DNA from 4 places in the Cytobacillus sp. SAFR-174 genome. Region 3 is predicted to be linked to each of the others. Evidence: riboswitches for the same ligand, from Rfam matches in the RefSeq annotation. Region 3 holds a riboswitch; each other region holds the start of a gene.
What was found. A riboswitch is a leader RNA that binds a small molecule or an ion and turns the genes downstream of it on or off. The one in region 3 is predicted to bind S-adenosylmethionine.
Positions count from the first base shown of each region.

Region 1: it holds a riboswitch for S-adenosylmethionine, as region 3 does, so the genes downstream of both, ACTHRG_RS17880 (O-methyltransferase) here and ACTHRG_RS03725 (methionine biosynthesis PLP-dependent protein) in region 3, are expected to answer to the same signal.
Region 2: it holds a riboswitch for S-adenosylmethionine, as region 3 does, so the genes downstream of both, ACTHRG_RS15855 (homoserine dehydrogenase) here and ACTHRG_RS03725 (methionine biosynthesis PLP-dependent protein) in region 3, are expected to answer to the same signal.
Region 4: it holds a riboswitch for S-adenosylmethionine, as region 3 does, so the genes downstream of both, ACTHRG_RS07705 (methionine ABC transporter ATP-binding protein) here and ACTHRG_RS03725 (methionine biosynthesis PLP-dependent protein) in region 3, are expected to answer to the same signal.

Region 1 covers NZ_JBQCMZ010000019.1:39,713-44,542, forward strand. The annotation lists gene ACTHRG_RS17870 (PLP-dependent aminotransferase family protein) at 1-314, opposite strand, end outside; gene ACTHRG_RS17875 (GNAT family N-acetyltransferase) at 369-941, opposite strand; gene ACTHRG_RS17880 (O-methyltransferase) at 1,050-1,628, opposite strand; SAM riboswitch class I at 1,736-1,842, opposite strand; gene ACTHRG_RS17885 (hypothetical protein) at 1,918-4,830, opposite strand, start outside.
Region 2 covers NZ_JBQCMZ010000015.1:89,507-94,336, forward strand. The annotation lists gene ACTHRG_RS15840 (DNA-3-methyladenine glycosylase) at 1-28, shown strand, start outside; gene ACTHRG_RS15845 (CBO0543 family protein) at 172-699, shown strand; gene ACTHRG_RS15850 (hypothetical protein) at 838-1,032, shown strand; gene ACTHRG_RS15855 (homoserine dehydrogenase) at 1,094-2,311, opposite strand; SAM riboswitch class I at 2,422-2,523, opposite strand; gene ACTHRG_RS15860 (NUDIX hydrolase) at 2,599-3,237, opposite strand; gene ACTHRG_RS15865 (general stress protein) at 3,446-4,054, shown strand; gene yhbH (sporulation protein YhbH) at 4,114-4,830, opposite strand, start outside.
Region 3 covers NZ_JBQCMZ010000002.1:285,420-290,249, forward strand. The annotation lists gene metC (cystathionine beta-lyase) at 1-829, opposite strand, end outside; gene ACTHRG_RS03725 (methionine biosynthesis PLP-dependent protein) at 826-1,938, opposite strand; SAM riboswitch class I at 2,015-2,130, opposite strand; gene ACTHRG_RS03730 (H-type small acid-soluble spore protein) at 2,331-2,510, opposite strand; gene ACTHRG_RS03735 (hypothetical protein) at 2,675-2,914, shown strand; gene sucA (2-oxoglutarate dehydrogenase E1 component) at 3,229-4,830, shown strand, end outside.
Region 4 covers NZ_JBQCMZ010000005.1:207,598-212,427, forward strand. The annotation lists gene ACTHRG_RS07700 (O-acetylhomoserine aminocarboxypropyltransferase/cysteine synthase family protein) at 56-1,372, shown strand; SAM riboswitch class I at 1,513-1,616, shown strand; gene ACTHRG_RS07705 (methionine ABC transporter ATP-binding protein) at 1,769-2,794, shown strand; gene ACTHRG_RS07710 (methionine ABC transporter permease) at 2,787-3,455, shown strand; gene ACTHRG_RS07715 (MetQ/NlpA family ABC transporter substrate-binding protein) at 3,468-4,313, shown strand; gene ACTHRG_RS07720 (carboxymuconolactone decarboxylase family protein) at 4,437-4,808, shown strand.

The DNA of each region.
Region 1 (4,830 bases), on a different contig from region 3:
GCCTGACAGGCACCCGAAGTTATCAAAAGCTCACTTTCCGTTACAGATATCCCCCGCTCTTTCAATCTTTCTAAAATCTGCTCCTTTAATTTTGCTGTTTTTGGACTGCCTATATAATGGAGCGGTAAATCATGTTCTTCATCTAATAGACAATTAACAGCTGCCTTTACCTCTTCATCCGGCACAAGGTCAGGTGCCGGGTAGCCGCAATGCAGGCGTATACAATCATCCGGTATCTCCGGAATCCACTCCCCTGGGGGAGTATTCTGAAGCGCCTTTTTGATTTTATCAGTAAAAAAAGAATCATCATTCACTTCGATCTACACCCTTCCAGCACTATTATTATTAAGTATAATTGTTCCAAAAACCTAGAAAAGCAAGTTTTCTTCGAAATGTCTTTTTACTTTTCCCCAATCTTCCTTTATAACACTATATAGGACAGTATGGCGAATGGTCCCTTCTTTTCGTATCATATGATTTCGAAGGACGCCCTCTTTTACCGCACCGGTACGTTCGATCGCTTTTTGTGAACGGAAGTTTTCATGTCCGGTTTTAATTTGTACGCGATTCACGGACAGTTCTTCAAAACAGTATGTTAATAATAAATATTTACAGTTTGAATTAATATTCGTGCGCCAATAAAGAGGGTTTATCCATGTTGAGCCGATTTCGAGCCGTTTATGCAGGATTGAGATATCGAGAAACCAAGTAGCACCGATGATATTCCCTGTTTTTTGATGGACAATGACAAAAGCAAAGTCGGTGCCCTGCTCACGTTTTTGTAACGCATCGTTGACGTATTGAATTACCCGGCTTTTATCAGTTAAATCAACAGACATATGCTCCCATATACGATGATCCTGTGCCGCTTCATAAATTCCCTCTGCATGCTCAAGTTCCATCGGAATTAATTGAACAATATCATTCTCTAATCTTTGCATGCCAACACTCTCCTTGAAACAATTAAACCTCTTTTCATTGATTCCGACAAATATGCAGCAACTATCATCATGAGATTCTCCATCTCCACTAATATATAAATACAATTATCACACTGCTGTTTTTACAGCCAGTATCAGCCCGGTAGCCCAATCCAATTCTGTTATGTCCAGGTCAGGTCTGTCCTGCAGAGTTTTTAGAAGTTTTGTGGCTTTGATCCGGAATTCTTCAGGCAATTTCTGCTGCGGAAACACATCGTGAATCACATAAAAACCGCCGATATTTAAATGATCCAGAGTTTTGTCCAGAAGCTCGAATTTCCCCGGCCATGTGTCAGCAAAAATAAAATCGAATCCTTCGGACAGGCTATTGATAAATGCTGCGCCGTCCTCACAGCAAAATGTAATTCTGCTGTCATTACCGAGGTACTTTCTTGCAATCGATTGCACTGTCGAATCAATGTCAACAGTCGTAAGCTTACTGCTTTCATCCATCCCATCCATGATCCATGAAGCAGACGCTCCCGTGCCTGTTCCCAGCTCCAAGAAGCTTCCCCCTGGTTTTGAGGCAGCCAGCCCCTTTAGTAAAAACCCTGTTTTTCGATCACATGACTGCCCGAAGCCGAGCACATCTGATTCCTGTAATATCCTTGAATATGCTTCCGGCACCTGTATAACGCCGTTTTCCATTTTACCATTCCTCCTCTTTCTTCGTTCTAATCTAACCAAGCTCAAACTATAAAAGAGCATCAAAAAAAGGCCTCTCAGTATAAGAGGCCTTTACTATTAAAAACGACCTCTTATCTCACAGAGCTTAAACTCTGTTGGAATTAGCACCTTCCTGACATAATCAGGGGTTGCTGAGGCTTCGCAGGGCCAGTCCCTCCACCTCTCGTGATAAGAATTGTGAATACTTATTGATTTTCACCCAAGTATTGCATAGTTTCAGTAAAATGGCAATACTTTCATTCTTTTAAATCTAATGAACTGCTTCCTCTCCCTGATAAATCCTAAATGCCGGAACAATCGTATCCGACACAATTTCTTTCCCCTTTTCACGGATGAAGTCCAATTTATAGTACGCTTCGAATCTCTGGCTGATTTCTGTTTTCACCAATTCAGGCGGAGTGACGACGATGAATTGGAACTTCAGCTTATCGGCTACAGCGAAAATAGGATCGAGCACATGGGCAGAAGCAGCTTGGCCGAAGGGATTATCACAGACTAGCGGAACCCAGCTTTGATCGGTTTCACTCTTGACCGAAAGAAGCATCATCATCATGACCATGCGGGCAGAAAGCTTTTGACCGCCGCTGCCATCTGATTTCGTCCTTGAACCCTGGTTGATCGTCTGCCAGGTCGAATAATGCTCACGCTGCGGTTTACCGTACATGAAGGCATTGTCTGTACGCATGTTATAAACCAGGAGCTCCGGATAGCGATTTCTGAGGGAAACAAATAAAATTTGCTCATCACTGATAAGCTGTTTGATTTCCTGTTCCAGCATCGGATTATTATCATCAATCATCTCAAATCGCTTTGTAATTTTATTAATGGCTGAAACGAAATGCTGCTTCAGTAAAGGTTCAACATCTTCCGCTTTTTTAGGCAGGATATCTTCTTTAAGCTGGACGAGCGGGAAAGAACCCCTTTCATTCTTAAGCTTCATTTTCGAAATCATCGAGCGAATTGACTCTGAAATGCTCATTACCTTCATGCTTGCCCGGCTTGCCCAGAAGTTTTGCGCCTTTTCCGCCCGTTCTTTGTCGCGCTCCAGCTGCTCCAGGCCGCTCTGAGAAAAGCGCTTCATGTTCTGGACGACACTTTGAATATGCGCATAATGCCTTGTATCCATATGATCGAGCGTAGTTAAGACTTCATTCTTAAAGCGAATTTCCCAATCCTTGCCTTCAATAGAAAGCTTTAAATTTCTTAGTGATTGTTCAATCTTCGCATGCTTCTCTTGCCCTTCATCCTGAATAGCCTGATGTTTTTCACTCCAGGATAGGATGCTTTGCTTTCCATGACTCTTTATTTTTTCTATATCCTCATCCGAAAAAGCTGCCGCTTCCTCTTTAAGAATGACGGATAAATGCAATTGATCTTTTTCAAACTCAGTTATACTTTGTTCTGTCTCTTTTTTGCGCTCTTCCGTCTTCTTTATTTCTGCATTTGTCTGTTTGGTCTGATCAGTAATTTCAACCGTCTTCACTTCCAGATCAAGCTCTTCCCATTCTTCAGGCTGCTGGTCATGCTTGGCCACTTTTTTAGAGGTTTTTTTACGCTGATCCATTCCATGCTTTAAGGAAGTTTCCGCAATGGTTACGGTCTTTTCCTGCTCACGCTCTTCTTTCTCTGCTGCCTTTGTTTCCTTTGCAGCTGTCTGAACCATATTTTCCAAAATACTTATTGGTTCATCCGGTACAGAAGCATCCTTCCACTCTTCATTAAGGGCATGAAGTTTTTTCTCCAGCTTCCTTTGCTGCTTCTGTTCCGCATCTCTTGTCGCTTGAATCGCGAGCAGTTCACTGGCTTGTTCTTCTTTTGATTTTTTCAGCTGTTTAAGCTCTCCAATGCTGCCAATGATTTCTTCTAAAATATAGGGTGATAATCGCGGAACCTCTTCAGAAGCTTCTGCTTTCTCAGCGGCTGGAAAAGCTGCACCTTCAATAAAGAAGCCGATCTTCTTAATGTTTTGTTCGGCTGACAGCTTCCATTCCAGATAGGTCTGGCTCCACTTTTCCTGAAGGTCAGCGATGGTCTGAAGCTCATTTCCCAGCTCATTCTGCAGCTTTTCGAAAGCTTCCTTTTGTTTCTCTTTTTCCTGCTTTACCCGTTTATTTTCCTGATGCATCGACTTTTCTCGGTTAAATTCCGCTAAGGATTCCGCATCTTTAGATAGCTTTTCAATCTTTTTCTTCGTCTTTTCCAGCTGTTCTCTAAGTCCCAGCTGCAGTTCTTTTTCTTTTTCCTCCTGCACGATGATAGCCTGCAATTCCGTTTTCCTCGAAAGCAGGGCTTCCTTTTCCTGAAGAAGTTCTTTTTCGATATCACCGGCAAGGTCATGGGAAAGGAATCGGTCGATTTCTTTTATAATGCGGCGCAGCGCTGTTTCTGTTTTTTCCAACTCTGCAAGCGTATCTTTCTGATCTTCTATTTGTTTCGCAATCTGAATCTTCCAGTTTGTGAACTGATTTTTATCCGCCAGCAGCTCCTTCTCCGTCCCGGTGATCATCACAAAGGCATTCTGCTGATTTTCGCCCGCCATTTCTTCCCGCATAAAAATCGGGACCGGACTTTTATACATCCTTCCGCTAAGGACCTGCTTATTGATTTTTTCCCATTGCGGCCTGCTGACTACTAAGCCGTACGGCAGAAGAGGATGAGAAAGCATGTGGCTCGTCATTTCATCCGGCTTTAAGGATTGGAGAAATTGGGATCCGTAAAATACGTCAATCCCCGTCTTTTCATCAATCCATTCCTTCAGTTCCTGCACATCATTATTGGCAATCCAGAAATGCTCATCATTCAAGGCATAATCCAGCTGCGTTTCCCAGAGTGCTTTCTTTAATTCTTCCCCTTGCTCGCGATTTTGAACGAGGAGCTCTTCCACTTCCAGGGCATATTTTGATAAAAGGGCATTCGTGAATGGTGCTGTTACACCTTGCAGAAAACCTTGCAGATGATCGAACAGCTTTGTTTCTTTTTGCTGCTGCTCTTCACTGTTCTTTTTTAGCTCTTCACACTTTTCTTCTGAAAACTGAATGGATTGTGCGAGTGTACCATGGGAAGAAGCAAGCTGGTTCTGCTTTTCATTTGAACTATGCTCTTTTGCCTGTATATCTTTGAGTGCCGCTTCTTTGGTTTCTATCTGTTTATTCAGATTTTCAAT
Region 2 (4,830 bases), on a different contig from region 3:
TCCTTATGTATCACGGAACAGAAAATAACAGCTATATTAAAAACGACCGGAAAGCCCCCTTCTGATTGGGTTTTCCGGTTATTTATCTGCCTTAACCTGCTTAGTTTTTTTATTTTTTCTTAAATTGGATAGGATAGGAATAACTGTGCGCTCTGGGAAGAGGTGAATGGAATGAATGCTCTATATGCTTTTTTGTGGATTTTCGCTCTATGGAAGTGGGGTGACTGGAGAAATTGGAAAATGTATTATCCCACCATCCTTTTTTACATATTAGGGGACTTTTTATATTTATATCTGCTCTCAGACTTTTATCCGATGTGGACATATGATCCACAGGGGGTCGATGAGAAGGTGAATCTTACAAATACCCATGTCAGTTTTTCCATTATGGCTGTAAAGTATCCGGCAACTATTTTGATCTATCTATACAGATTCCCTGGAGGAAAATTTATTAAGAAACTGCTTTATATCTCAGGCTGGGTCCTTCTCTATACGGTAAATGAGGTGGTTGATATCAAATTTAATCTGATAAAGTACGATAATGGCTGGAGTTTAAAATGGTCGATTCTTTTCAATACTGTTATGTTTACCATCCTTTGGGTGCACCACAAGCGGCCAGCTGCCGCATGGGGACTTTCCATTCTTTTCATCCTCTTCCTATGGAGGCAGTTCGATGTGCCATCAGCTGTTTTTAGATAAGTGTCTAATTTCATTGCAATTTGTCGATAAAAAAACAAGCTATTTTACTGGACTTTTTTTATTAAAGCGTTTATTTTACTATAAAAAGGCAATATTCTATGTATAAGTTTCAATAAATTGGAATGGGATGGTGTTACGATGGCAAACAAGAAAAATGTTAAATCTCCCGGCAAAGATCTCAATATTGGTGCGAATGTTTCATTAAACGGCCTGGTAACAGCTGTTTTTGATAATATGGTCCATGTCCAGATTGGCGCTAAGATAGTAACAGTTCATGTTAAAGACCTGTATTCCGGATTAAATAATCCTTTATTTAATAAACAGCAGGCTTAGTATCCACCATCTCTAAACATACTTCAGGAGGGGCAGCTCAAAGGCTTGCCCCTTCTGTTTTTCAGACCGTCTGTACCTGCTTATACTTCCCTGCCGTGACTGCATAATCTCCAAGCACTTGATAAGCCTTCAAATCGGATTTGTCTAATAATGACACAGCCTCTGCAGCTCCCTTAACGATCAGGGCCTGCTCTGACACTTTGCTGACGATTTCAACTCCCTCAAGGAATTCATATCCTTCAACATCACCCAATATAACCCAGAGCTGCTGTTCAGGGACCTTCTCTTCCAATGCAGCTTCCTCATATGCTGAAGGGAAATCGGCTTTGCCCACATGAATTAAATCTTCAATAATCGCACTCGCTGTCGGGAACATGCCTGCTCCAGGTCCCTGCAGACTGATATTCCCGACAATATCCGCATCGATTGAAACGGCATTCTGCACGCCTTCTACTCTGTATAGAGGATGCGATTCACCTGTCAGGACCGGCTTTACTGTACAGCGGACAGAATCTTTTTCCCTATGAATCGATGCTGCATGCTTGAATTTCAACCCCAGCGAATCAGCCAATCGGATTTGCTCAATCGTAATATCAGTAATGCCTTCTCTTACAGAGTATTCCTGTGCAGGCGCTTTCCCGAATACAAGCTCGCTCAGAACAACTGCTTTGTAAAAGGCGTCATATCCTTCGATATCATTTTTAGGATCGGCTTCTGCATAGCCTTTTTCCTGAGCGATTTTCAATGCTTCTTCAAATGATAAGTTCTCTTCGCGCATACTTGTCAAAATGAAATTGGATGTGCCATTTAAAATTCCTTCAATCCGTTCGATCCTGTTGGCATTCAGCAGCTGCCTGATGGTCTGAATGATGGGGATACCGCCGCCGACTGTTGCTTCATATCCCAGTGATACATTCTTTTCTTTTGCCAGCCTCGCAAGCTCACTTCCATGAAATGCAAACATCTCTTTATTCGCTGTAATGACATGGCATCCTCTCGATATGGCCTGGCGCAGATACGTATAGCCCGGCTCCCTGCCAACAATGGCATCAATTACGACATCAAGCTTTGGAAGCTCAATAATATCCTGAAAGTCATCTGTTAAAAGCACCTCATCATCAGGCAAAGAATGTTTATTTACATTTTTGACCAGGATAGCGGAAACCTTCACTTCTTTCCCGAGTATCGCCTGTAGCCTTCCCTGATGCTTTCTGATTGTTTCATACACTCCTTTTCCAACAGTTCCAAACCCCAATAGCCCGATCGTTATTGCTGACATTATTTATTCCCCCTGGATAAAATTTATTGTGCCTGCCGTAAAAAACAAAAAACCCCTTCCGTCCATTACAGACAAGAAGGGGTTTGAATTAATATTCCGTTCATTCCGCCTTCTTATCTTCGGAAAATGTATTCCTCTGAATTTGGCACCGTGCATGAATGCTGGTTGCCGAGGCATCATAGGGTCAGTCCCTCCGCCTCTCTTGATAAGAAGTTTCTAAGTATTCAATTTATATGAATCATAAACATTTATCAGGACTGCGTCAACCTTTTTGAAAATTATTTTCTTCAGACGCTTTCACTTTCATTGAAATCTTCTGTTATGATCTCAAGAAAATGTTTAAGGATTCTGGCAGTCAGCCCCCAGATGACCTTGTCCTGGAAATAGTAAAATACCTCTTCCGCTCTCCTTGTCTGCCAATTGTAATTTTCACCTCCGGCAATTAAATCAAAAGGAAAATTTTCTTCAGGCTCTACTTTAAAATTTACGTGATATGTTTCAGGCTTTACTTTTTTCAGAAATGAAAGGGGGACGGTAAAAACCTCTTCTACTTCATCAGGGTTCGGGACAATCTTGTCCGGGTTTTGGATAATGCCTGCATAAGGGTAAATAATTTGACCGAAGGAGATCATGTAATCCAGCGGGGAAACATTTGTGATGCTGTCTTCGCCCACACCGAGTTCCTCAGAGGTTTCACGGACGGCCGTATGCTCTTCATCCCTATCTTCCGGATCTATCCTTCCGCCGGGGAAACATACCTCCCCAGGCTGCCTTCTCATTTTAAGTGAACGCACTTCAAATAGGACATGTACCTCATTATTGATTTCAACCAGCGGAAGCAAAATAGCGAACTTGGAAAATCGCTCACTTCCCAAAATAATTGGGGTTCTGTTCCCTAACCTTTTAGCCAGTTTCTCAATCTCCATATCTGCCCACCTCCAGCAGCAATTCAATTCAGTTATTATACCTTTATCATACTGTATTCTTTGTGTTTTATTAATTTATACGGCTTGTGCCATATAATGATTCAGGACTAAACGCTATTGCATCCAGCCCTTCAAAAGCAAAAGAACGTTTCTCCGCCAGCAATTCAGGGAAATAAAAAAATATCATACTACACTGGGAGTGAAAAATATGCAGAAGAATATATTAATAGGCGGATTCGATACTCAGCAAGAGCTTAAAGAAGCCATTGAAGGTGCAGGGTCAAATGGATATCAGAAGGAAAATCTTGTGATCGTCTCAAAGGATGGCGCAAATCTTGAAAGCTTTGCAGACAATTACGGAGTGAACTTGCGGATAGTCGGTTCCCAGGAGCTGGGCAATCAGCGTTTTCTTGATTCTGTTAAAGCTCTATTCATGGGGGAAGATCCGGCCACAAGTTCAGGGATTGATCCCGATAAAAAAGATGGTACACGATTTGATGAACATGACCTGGATCGATACGCAAGCATGGTTTTTGACGGAAAATATGTCTTAATCGCTGACTATTATGGGAAATATCCAAACTCCACGCAGGACAATCAGAGAATCACTGCCGAAAACTCTGAAGGATATATGGAGAGTGCTTCAGCCCGGGAGGTTGTCCATGAATCGGATATCAAAACACTGGCAGATAAATCCGCTGATCCATGCTGTGTCAGCGAGAATCCCAGTCGTGTTCAGCATTCACATACTTCAGCAGAGATGAAAACCAGTGAAGTAAATCGGCAAGAATTGCTTACAAAAGACAGGCTTAAATAGCATCAGCCCCCTGAAAATGGGGGCTTTTTGCTGAAATAAAAAGAGAGGTTTCCCTCTCTTTAGGCATATTTCTTCTTATCCTCTTCCTGTTTGAAAAAGCTTTTCATCGCATGGAATACATCTGCTTTTTGCTTAAGAATATAATATCGGAAATCATCATTTTTGATATTTTTATAGGCGGACATCAGAGTCGAGTGGCGGTTGTACTGGTTGACCTCACCGTATCCAAACATATTGGACACCTTCATCAGGTCTTCCACCAGCTTGACACAGCGGGCATTATCAGAGGTCAGGTTATCACCGTCTGAGAAGTGGAAAGGATAAATATTAAATTTACGCGGATCGTACTTGGCATCTATCAGCTCAAGCGCTTTTCGGTAGGCAGATGAACAAATCGTTCCACCGCTTTCTCCTTTTGAAAAAAAGTCCTCTTCTGAAACCACTTTTGCTTCTGTATGGTGGGCAATAAATTCAATTTCAACTGTCTCATATTTGGTTCTCAGGAACCGCGTCATCCAGAAGAAAAAGCTTCTGGCCATATACTTTTCCCAGATCCCCATCGATCCGCTCGTATCCATCATCGCAAGCACGACAGCCTTCGAATCAGGCTTTACAATTTCATTCCAGGTCTTAAACTTCAAATCTTCCTTATAAATCGGGTGGAACGCTGCCTTGCCCTTCATTGCGTTGCGCTTGAATGCCGACATCATGGTCCTTTTCTTATCAATATTGCCCATTAAACCTGTTTTTCTGATGTCATTAAATTCAATATCCTC
Region 3 (4,830 bases):
GAACTTTCTTTACTGCTGGGTGATCATGAAGGAAACGAGCAATCTTCTCAGCTGATTTCACAGACTGATCCAGCCTTACCTGCAGCGTTTTAATTCCTCTCAGCACAAGCCAGGCATCCTGAACACCCAGAACAGCTCCAAAGGAATTTTGGAGAAAAGCCAGTCTTGCACCTAACTCCGGATCCTTTACAACAGCTAAGCCGGCTACGACGTCACTGTGTCCGGATAAGAATTTGGTTGCGCTGTGCAGCACGATATCCGCCCCTAAAGAGAGCGGTTTTTGAAGGGCAGGGGTCAGGAATGTATTATCCACAAATGTCAGGGCTCCATGCTGTCTTGCAAGTGAACTGATGGCCTGTATATCTGTCACTTTCAGCAGCGGATTGGAAGGAGTCTCTACATAGAAAACTTTCGTGTTTGGACGGATTGCTTCTTTTACTTCCTCTAGATTAGTCATATCAACAAATGTGTGCTCAATGCCAAAACGGGACAGGACTTCTGTTGTCATGCGATAGGTTCCGCCATATACGTCTTCTGTTATGACCACATGATCTCCCTGTGACAAGAGGAGGAATGCTGTAGAAATGGCAGCCATTCCAGAAGAAAAGGCAAACCCTCTAATCCCTTCTTCAAGCTCGGCGATGACTTCCTCAAGTGCTTCCCTTGTTGGATTCAGGCTGCGGCTGTAATCATATTTTCCGAATGCATCTATATCTTTTTGATGGAAAGTGGAGGCATGCTGGATCGGTACACTGACTGCTCCTGTTTCCGGGTCGAACTTTTGATTATTGTGAAGCAATTTCGTTTGAAATGTGTAATTCGTACTCATCGTACTGCCTCCTTTAAAACCTTTGCAAAAGCATGTTCAAGATCCGACTTCAAATCTTCTGCATTTTCGATTCCAACCGAGAAACGCAGAAGCCTGTTACAGACACCGGTTTCAATGCGGATCTCTTCTGGGATGTCCGCATGCGTTTGTGTTGCGGGATATGTTATAAAACTCTCGACTCCGCCAAGGCTTTCAGCAAAGGAGATGAGGGAGAGGCTCTGCAGAAAAGGATTCACCCAGGATTCATCCTGGACCCGGAAAGATATCATTCCTCCTTTGCCTGGATAAAGAACATCCGTTACGGCAGCGTGGTCTGATAAGAAAGCCGCTAATTCCCGGGCATTTTTTTCATGACGTTCCATGCGAAGAGAGAGTGTCTTCATGCCTCTGATCAAAAGCCAGGAATCAAATGGGCTAAGGACTGCACCGGCAGCATTGTGGTTCATGGCAAGATCCTCACATAACTGTTTGCCTTTTGCGACAACTAAACCGGCAAGTACATCATTATGTCCTCCAAGATACTTTGTCGCACTATGGATGACAATATCAGCACCAAGCTTTAGAGGCTGCTGAAGAAGGGGGGTGTAAAATGTGTTATCAACGATCAGGAGAATATTATGCCGTTTCGCGATATCAGCTATTAACTGAATATTTGTCTCTTCCATCAGCGGATTAGTGGGAGTCTCCAGAAAAATAGCTTTCGTATTTTCGGTGATTAATTCTTCAACATTTTCCGGAGTGCTCGTATTCACATATTTGCTCTGCAGTCCCCATTTTTTGAAGCCCTGTTCAAGCAGACGATAGGTTCCGCCGTATAAATCCTTGGAAACAATCCACTCATCACCTGATTTAAAGAGGGAAAGAATCGTAAGGATGGCGGCCATACCAGAACTGCAGGCATAGCCTTGATCGCCTTCTTCCAGATCGGCGATCGCCTTTTCAAGCAGCTGGCGGGTAGGATTGCCTGTTCGGCTATAGTCAAAGCCGGTTGACTGGCCAATGCCTTCATGCCGGTAGGCAGTTGAAAAGTATACAGGCGGATTGACTGCACCTGTTGCTGATTCGCTCCTGTTTCCGATTTGCGCTAATTTGGTGTCAATATTGTACATGCTGGTAAACACTCCTTCATCATAATAAAAAAAAGCCTTCTATAAGAAGAAGACTTTTTAATGTAAACAGCCATTCTTCTTATCTTTCAAGTTTCTAAAAAACTTGCAGGAATTAGCACCTTTTCAATCAAAATACGATTGCTGGTTGCTGAGGCGTCGTCGGGCCTTACCCTCGACCTCTCTGGATAAGAAATCAAATATTAAATTTTCTCTAAACTTTACTACAGTAAACCGTTAATAGTCAACACTTTTTTGAATATTTCATGTTATAAAAAATATACGGCCAGGCATCTTGAGTCCTTCTGCCTTAAAAATCTGTTTTAAGGAGGAATAAGGAGGATCTTGAACCAAAAAAACTTTCCATTACATTCTGGAAAGTTTTGTTAGGGTATTCATTCTTCAATCAAATCGTTAACCGACACATCCATTTCTTTTTCAGAATTTGCTTTAGTGTAAATGCGTGCTGTCTTAGTCTGCTCATCTACATGCTGAATGATGATCGGTATGCCATTTAAAGTAACACTGTGCATTTCAGCAGACTCAGCAATCTCTTTTGCTCTGCCTATATTCATGGAAAAACCTCCTGAATTTGAATAATTTTAATGTGCCTTAAAAAGACACATATTATTCTTTTAAAATTTGCCTGGCATAAACTGTTATAGGTAGACCTCTTTAAAGTTCAGAATATTTCCTTTATAATAATGAGGAAAATAATATTTCTTGGAGGGAAGCTTTTATGCAAGAACATAGTCACTGCCGTCACAGATTTACCGAAACAGATGGGCCAGCCGTTTTCCGGACAATTGATGGCATTGAAGTGAATGTTGCCGGCAGCTTATTCCAAAAATGTACAACATGCGGTCATTTTGATTTTCCCGTGGATACTAGAGAAGCCATTGAATCTTCCCTTAAAGAAAACAGAAAAAATACCAATGAATCGAAACAAATCTATATTAACCTGGTAGAAACTTTTTAAAGCCGAAACTTTTCGGCTTTTTTTATGTTCAGTTATTTCATATTTATAAATGTTTACCTTTTTACAAATCATTTTTTTAGAATAAGTAATTACTAGAAAAAATTTTTTATAGTTTTCCACTATATTCATGTTTTTATCTTTGTACAACTAGATTTTACGTGTTAGAATAGCTGTGGAAACGTTTTATCCTCTGAAAAATATTATTATTCGTAAAAATGAATTGTTAATTTCTTCTAATGATGGGTATTGTACTTTTAGAGAGAAAAAACGTATTGAATTATTCACTTACAAAACAGTTATGGAGGTAATTTTCCATGAAAAAGCCATCGAATGGTGAGGGACCTTTTGAACAGGGATTTCATGGCCCAAACCTTGGCTACGTTATTGAACTTTATGAAAGATATTTAGAGGATCCATCCTCGATTGATCCTGAAATGAAAGAGTACTTTGAAAAAAATGGTTCCCCTTTAACAAGTGAAGGGACGGGACAAATGGCTTCATCAGCAAATCAGCCAATGAATGCCGGACAGCTTGAGAAAACACTTGCTGCTATTCGCCTGGCTGATAATATCCGCACATATGGCCACTTGGCTGCCGATATCTATCCGCTGGGTAACAATAAATCGGAAACTGCTTTATTTGAACTGAGCAAATATGGCTTAACTGAAAATGACTTAAAAGAGATCCCTGCTGGTGTCATTACCAAAGATGCCACATACCCTTTACGCAACGGACTTGAAGCAATTGAATTCCTGAAGAGCGCTTATATGGGACCCATTGCTTTTGAATTCCAGCATATATTTGATGAAAACGAAAAAGACTGGCTTCGCCGTAAAATAGGAGCCAACAGCCATAAGCTGTCAATGCAAAAGGCGGAAAAACTGAAAGTTTTAAGAAGACTGACTGAAGTTGAGGAATTTGAAAAGTTCCTTCATAAAACCTTCGTCGGACAAAAAAGATTCTCCATTGAGGGTCTTGATACAATGGTTCCTTTATTGGATGAAATTGTTTCTGAATCTGTTTCGGATGGAGCAAAAACAATTAACATCGGCATGGCCCACCGCGGAAGGTTAAACGTTCTTGCCCATGTTCTTGGCAAGCCATATGAAATGATTTTCGCGGAATTCCAGCATGCGCCGAATAAAGAACTGGTTCCTTCTGAAGGATCCATCGGAATCAATTACGGCTGGACAGGCGACGTGAAGTATCACCTTGGTCTGGATAAACAGATCAAAGATGAGAATACGACCATTGCCAGACTGACATTAGCTAACAATCCGAGCCATCTTGAATTTGTAGGTTCACTGGTTGAGGGCTACACGCGAGCTTCACAGGACAACAGAACAAAGGCCGGTTATCCTGAAGTAGATCCAAAAGCTGCTTTAGCCATTATCATTCATGGAGACGCTGCATTCCCTGGTCAGGGCATTGTAGCAGAAACACTAAATCTTGGACAGCTGACAGGCTATAACACTGGCGGTTCGATCCATATCATTGCCAATAATACAATTGGTTTCACAACAGAATCACATGATTCCCGCTCTACCAGATATGCAAGTGATCTGGCCAAAGGGTATGAAATGCCAATTATGCATGTTAATGCAGACGAACCTGAAGCAGTAGTGGCAGCGGCAAGAATTGCCTGCGAATATCGTGCTAAATTCCAGAAGGATATCCTCATCGACTTAATCGGATACCGCCGTTTTGGACATAACGAGATGGACGAGCCTATGACGACGAATCCTCTTATGTATAATATTGTACGCAATCGGCCAACCGTGAAAGCGCTGTATGCTGAAAAGCTTTTAAATGAAAAGATCATCAGCAAAGAGGAAGCTGAAGGCGTCCATAATGAAGTACTGGAAAAAATGAAGGCTGCCTATGAAAAAGTGCCAAAAGAAAAGAAGGCAGCTGAG
Region 4 (4,830 bases), on a different contig from region 3:
GGTTTTTCAGCTTTTCTAAATTAGATACAATCATTTTTATAGAGGAGAGATAGCGATGACGGACAAACAGAAAAATTACCGCTTTGAAACAATTGGAGTACATGGGGGGCTGAAGCCTGACCCTGTAACTGGCGCGAGGGCGGTCCCAATTTATCAGAATAATGCTTATCAGTTCAAGAATACAGATCACGCAGCAGATCTCTTTGCCCTGAAAGAGCCGGGATATATTTATAGCAGAATACATAATCCCACTGTCAGTGTATTTGAGGAAAGAGTGGCCCTGCTTGAAGGAGGAGTGGGTGCGCTGGCTCTTGCCAGCGGCCAGTCTGCTATTACGCTTGCCATTTTAAATATTGCCGAAGCTGGTGATGAAATTGTTGCTGCATCCAATTTATATGGAGGTACTTATAATTTGTTTGCAGTCACACTTCCCAAGTATGGAATAAAGGTGAAACTGGTCGATCCAAAGGATCCGGAAAATTTCCGCAGCGCCATTACAGATAAAACAAAGGCTGTCTTTGCCGAAACGATTGGAAACCCGAGCCTGAAAATCCTGGATATTGAAAAGGTTGCCGCAATTGCACACGAAAAAGGTGTGCCGCTGATTGTCGATAACACTTTTGCTACCCCTTATCTTTGCAGGCCTATTGAACATGGAGCTGATATTGTCATACACTCTGCGACAAAATGGCTGCTCGGCAATGGTACCACTATGGGGGGAATAATAGTTGACGGCGGAAAATTCGACTGGAATTCCCCTAAGTTCCCGGGATTCACAGAGCCGGATCCGAGCTACCATAATATTGTCTATAGCGAAGCAATCGGCGAAGCAGCTTATATTATCAAAGCCCGTGTACAGCTGTTAAGAGACTTAGGGCCGGCAATGAGTGCGCAAAGTGCATTTCAGTTCACATTGGGCCTTGAGACTCTGCATGTAAGAATGAAGGAGCATGTTGCCAATACTAAAAAGGTAGTGGAATATCTGGAGGCGCATCCGGCCGTTAATTGGGTGCTCTATCCAGGTCATGAAAGCCACCCGGACAAAGAATTGGCAGATAAATATTTGCCAAAAGGAGCCGGAGCAGTGGCTGTATTTGGAATAGCTGGCGGAAGAGAGGCTGGAGCCAAGCTGATCAATAGCCTGCAGCTATGGGCACATGTGGCAAATGTCGGGGACGCAAAGAGCCTGATTATTCACCCTGCAAGCACTACTCATCAGCAGCTGGATGAAGAAGGCTTAAAGGCTGCGGGAGTTTCGGAGGATCTAATTCGGATTTCGATCGGCATCGAAAATGCAGAAGATTTAATTGAAGACCTGGAACAGGCGATAGAAGCAGCTGCAGGTCTCACATCACTTGCTGCAAAAGCGTAAAGGGAAATTTACCATTCACTTTTTTCCGAAAGTTTGAAATTTCATCGTTGACACCTTTTTAATGGCTATGATACGATAGCAAACGTAATTAAAAAACTGCTTAATTCATTTAAAGTATTAATTGAATATAGAACGTAACGCTCTTATCAAGAGAGGTGGAGGGAAGTGCCCTATGAAGCCCGGCAACCGTCAATTAGTTGAAATGGTGCCAATTCACTCAAAGCATAGCTTTGATAGATGAGAGAAAGGACTAAATCTCTTTATGCCTTTCTGCTCATGTGCAGAAAGGCATTTTTGCTTTTGCGCATGAAAGCCTATGAGGAGTAAAAGATAAGGGAATAAAAGCAGTCTATTAATTATTATCTGTATCTTTCGATAAAAGAGGTGACTATCACGTTGATTTCCATAAAGGATGTACAGAAGATATTTTCTTCAAAAAAAGGCCAGGTTAAAGCAGTTGATGATGTAAACCTGGAGGTAAAAGAAGGAGAAATATTCGGTGTTATCGGATATAGCGGTGCAGGTAAAAGTACCTTAATCCGCATGCTCAATGGGCTGGAGCTTCCTACCCATGGCAGTGTTACTGTAGCAGGCAATGAGGTTTCAAAGATAAAGGGAAGCAAGCTGAGAAAAGCTCGTCAGGAAATAAGCATGATTTTCCAGCATTTCAACCTGTTATGGTCAAGAACAGTAAGAGAAAATATTGCATTTCCGCTTGAAATCGCAGGTGTTTCCCGGCAGGAAAGGCTCAAAAGAGTAGACGAGCTCATTAAACTCGTCGGTCTGGAAGGAAGGGAAGATGCCTACCCTTCTCAGCTTAGCGGAGGTCAAAAGCAAAGGGTCGGAATTGCCAGAGCCCTTGCCAATAATCCAAAAGTGCTGCTTTGTGATGAGGCGACATCTGCCCTTGATCCTCAGACAACAGATTCCATTTTGGAGCTGCTTGTAGACATCAATGAACGACTGGGCTTAACCATTGTCCTTATTACACATGAAATGCATGTAATCCGTAAAATCTGCCATCGGGTTGCTGTTATGGAAGGCGGCCGGATTGTGGAAATCGGACCTGTATTGGATGTCTTTAAGAATCCGAAAGCTGTGATTACAAAGCGCTTTGTCCAGCAGGTGACAGAGCCTGAAGAAACGAAGGAAACAATTGATCATCTGGTCGATTTGTATCCAAAAGGAAAAGTAGTCCAATTAGGATTTGTCGGCGAATCAGCTGAACAGCCATTGATTACAAACCTGATCCGTCACTTCCAGGTAACTGTTAATATTCTTCAGGGGAAGATTTCCCAGACGCAGAATGGTTCCTACGGTACCTTATTCATCCATGTTGATGGAGAACCAGAGGAAGTTGCAAAAGCAATCGAATATATCCATTCTCAGCAAGTGGGCGTGGAGGTGATTTCCAATGCTTAATGAATGGTTTCCAAATGTGAAATGGGACTCCATGTGGGAAGCTACTGTGGAAACTCTCTATATGACAGCTATTTCTGTTATTGCAACCTTTATTTTAGGAGCGATTTTGGGGCTGCTGCTCTTTTTGACCTCGAAAGGGAATATATGGGAAAATGCAGCAGTCAATAAAGTTATCTCTGCGTTCGTCAATATTTTCCGTTCGATTCCATTTATTATCCTGATTGTATTGCTGATTCCTTTCACGAAGCTTTTGCTTGGAACAATGATTGGGGAGGATGCGGCATTGCCTGCATTAATTATTGGTGCTGCCCCGTTTTATGCCCGAATGGTGGAAATCGGCTTGAGGGAAATTGACAAAGGGGTAATTGAAGCTGCCAAGTCTATGGGCGCAAAAACAAGCACGATCATCTGGAAGGTTCTGCTTCCAGAATCAATGCCCGCCCTTGTTTCGGGAATTACTGTGACAGCTATCGCACTGGTTGGCTACACGGCAATGGCTGGTGTAATCGGTGCCGGGGGACTTGGAAATCTGGCTTATCTGGAAGGATTCCAGCGGAGCCGAAGTGATGTAACGCTTATGGCGACCGTCATTATTTTAATCATCGTATTTATCATCCAGTTTATTGGAGATATCATTACAACAAAATTAGACAAACGATAAGGAGAGATTGACATGAAAAAATGGTTATCACTTGCTCTTGCACTGGCAGTTGCACTTGTTCTTGCAGCTTGCGGCACTTCAGAAGAGGGCGGCAATGCCGGAGAAGGCGGAGATAGTAAAGATAGCAAAAAGATTACAGTGGGGGCTTCCAATGTCCCTCATGCTGAAATTCTTGACGAAGCAAAGCCATTACTTGAAGAAAAAGGCTTTGAACTTGATGTTGTAACATTCCAGGATTATGTATTGCCAAACCAGGCTCTAGAGTCTAAAGAACTTGATGCTAACTACTTCCAGCACATTCCTTATCTTGAGTCACAAAAGGCTGAGCATGGATATGATTTTACGAATGCAGGCGGAATTCATATTGAACCAATCGGTGTGTATTCCCAAAAGTATAAAAAACTTGAGGAGCTTCCAAAGGGTGCAACCATCATCATGAGCAACTCAGTCGCAGACCATGGCCGCATCCTTTCCATGCTTGAAGCTGAGGGACTTATCACTTTAAATGAAGATGTGGAAAAAACGGAAGCAACACTGGAAGATATAAAAGAAAATCCAAAAAAATTAAAGTTTGATACTGAATATGAAGCATCACTTCTTCCTCAGATTTACAATAATGGAGAAGGAGACGCAGTCCTGATTAACTCCAACTATGCAATCGATGCAGGATTAAATCCTCTTAAAGATTCAATTGCAATCGAAGATAAAGATTCACCATATGTAAATGTAATTGCAGTACGCACAGGTGATGAAGAAAAAGAAGGAATTAAAGCTCTTGTGGAAGTGCTTCGTTCCAAGGAAATCCAGGATTTCATTCTTGAAAAATATGAAGGTGCCGTTGTGCCGGTATCTGAGTAAAGCAGAAATGCAGGCGTTCACAGCGCCTGTTTTTTTTGTGGATCAGCAATCCCGCTTCCCGTATAGATTGAAAAGCAATCAAACATACTAACCTTGATACTATTTGAAATGGAGTGGAGATCGATGGAACATTATCAGGAACCTTCAAACTCAATAGAAGAAGCCCTGCATGATTATAAAGTCGGATTAGGTGTTTTTACTGAAAAAATGCCGGATTTGGCAAAGCATTATAATGCTTTTACAGAAGCCTGCTTTAAAGAAGGAGTGTTATCCCAAAAAGAGAAGCAGCTGATCGCCCTCGGCATCAGTTTATATTCTCAGGATGAGTACTGCATTATTTACCACATGAAAGGCTGCATTGATCAAGGTGCGTCTGAAGAAGAGATTCTTGAGGCAGTAGGAGTAACAGCAGCTTTTGGCGGCGGAGCGGCAATGAGCCAGGCAGTTACGCTTGTCCAGGAGGCCATGACCGAATTGAATCAGCGAAATCACTGAAAATCTTCTCCTGCTTAGCAGC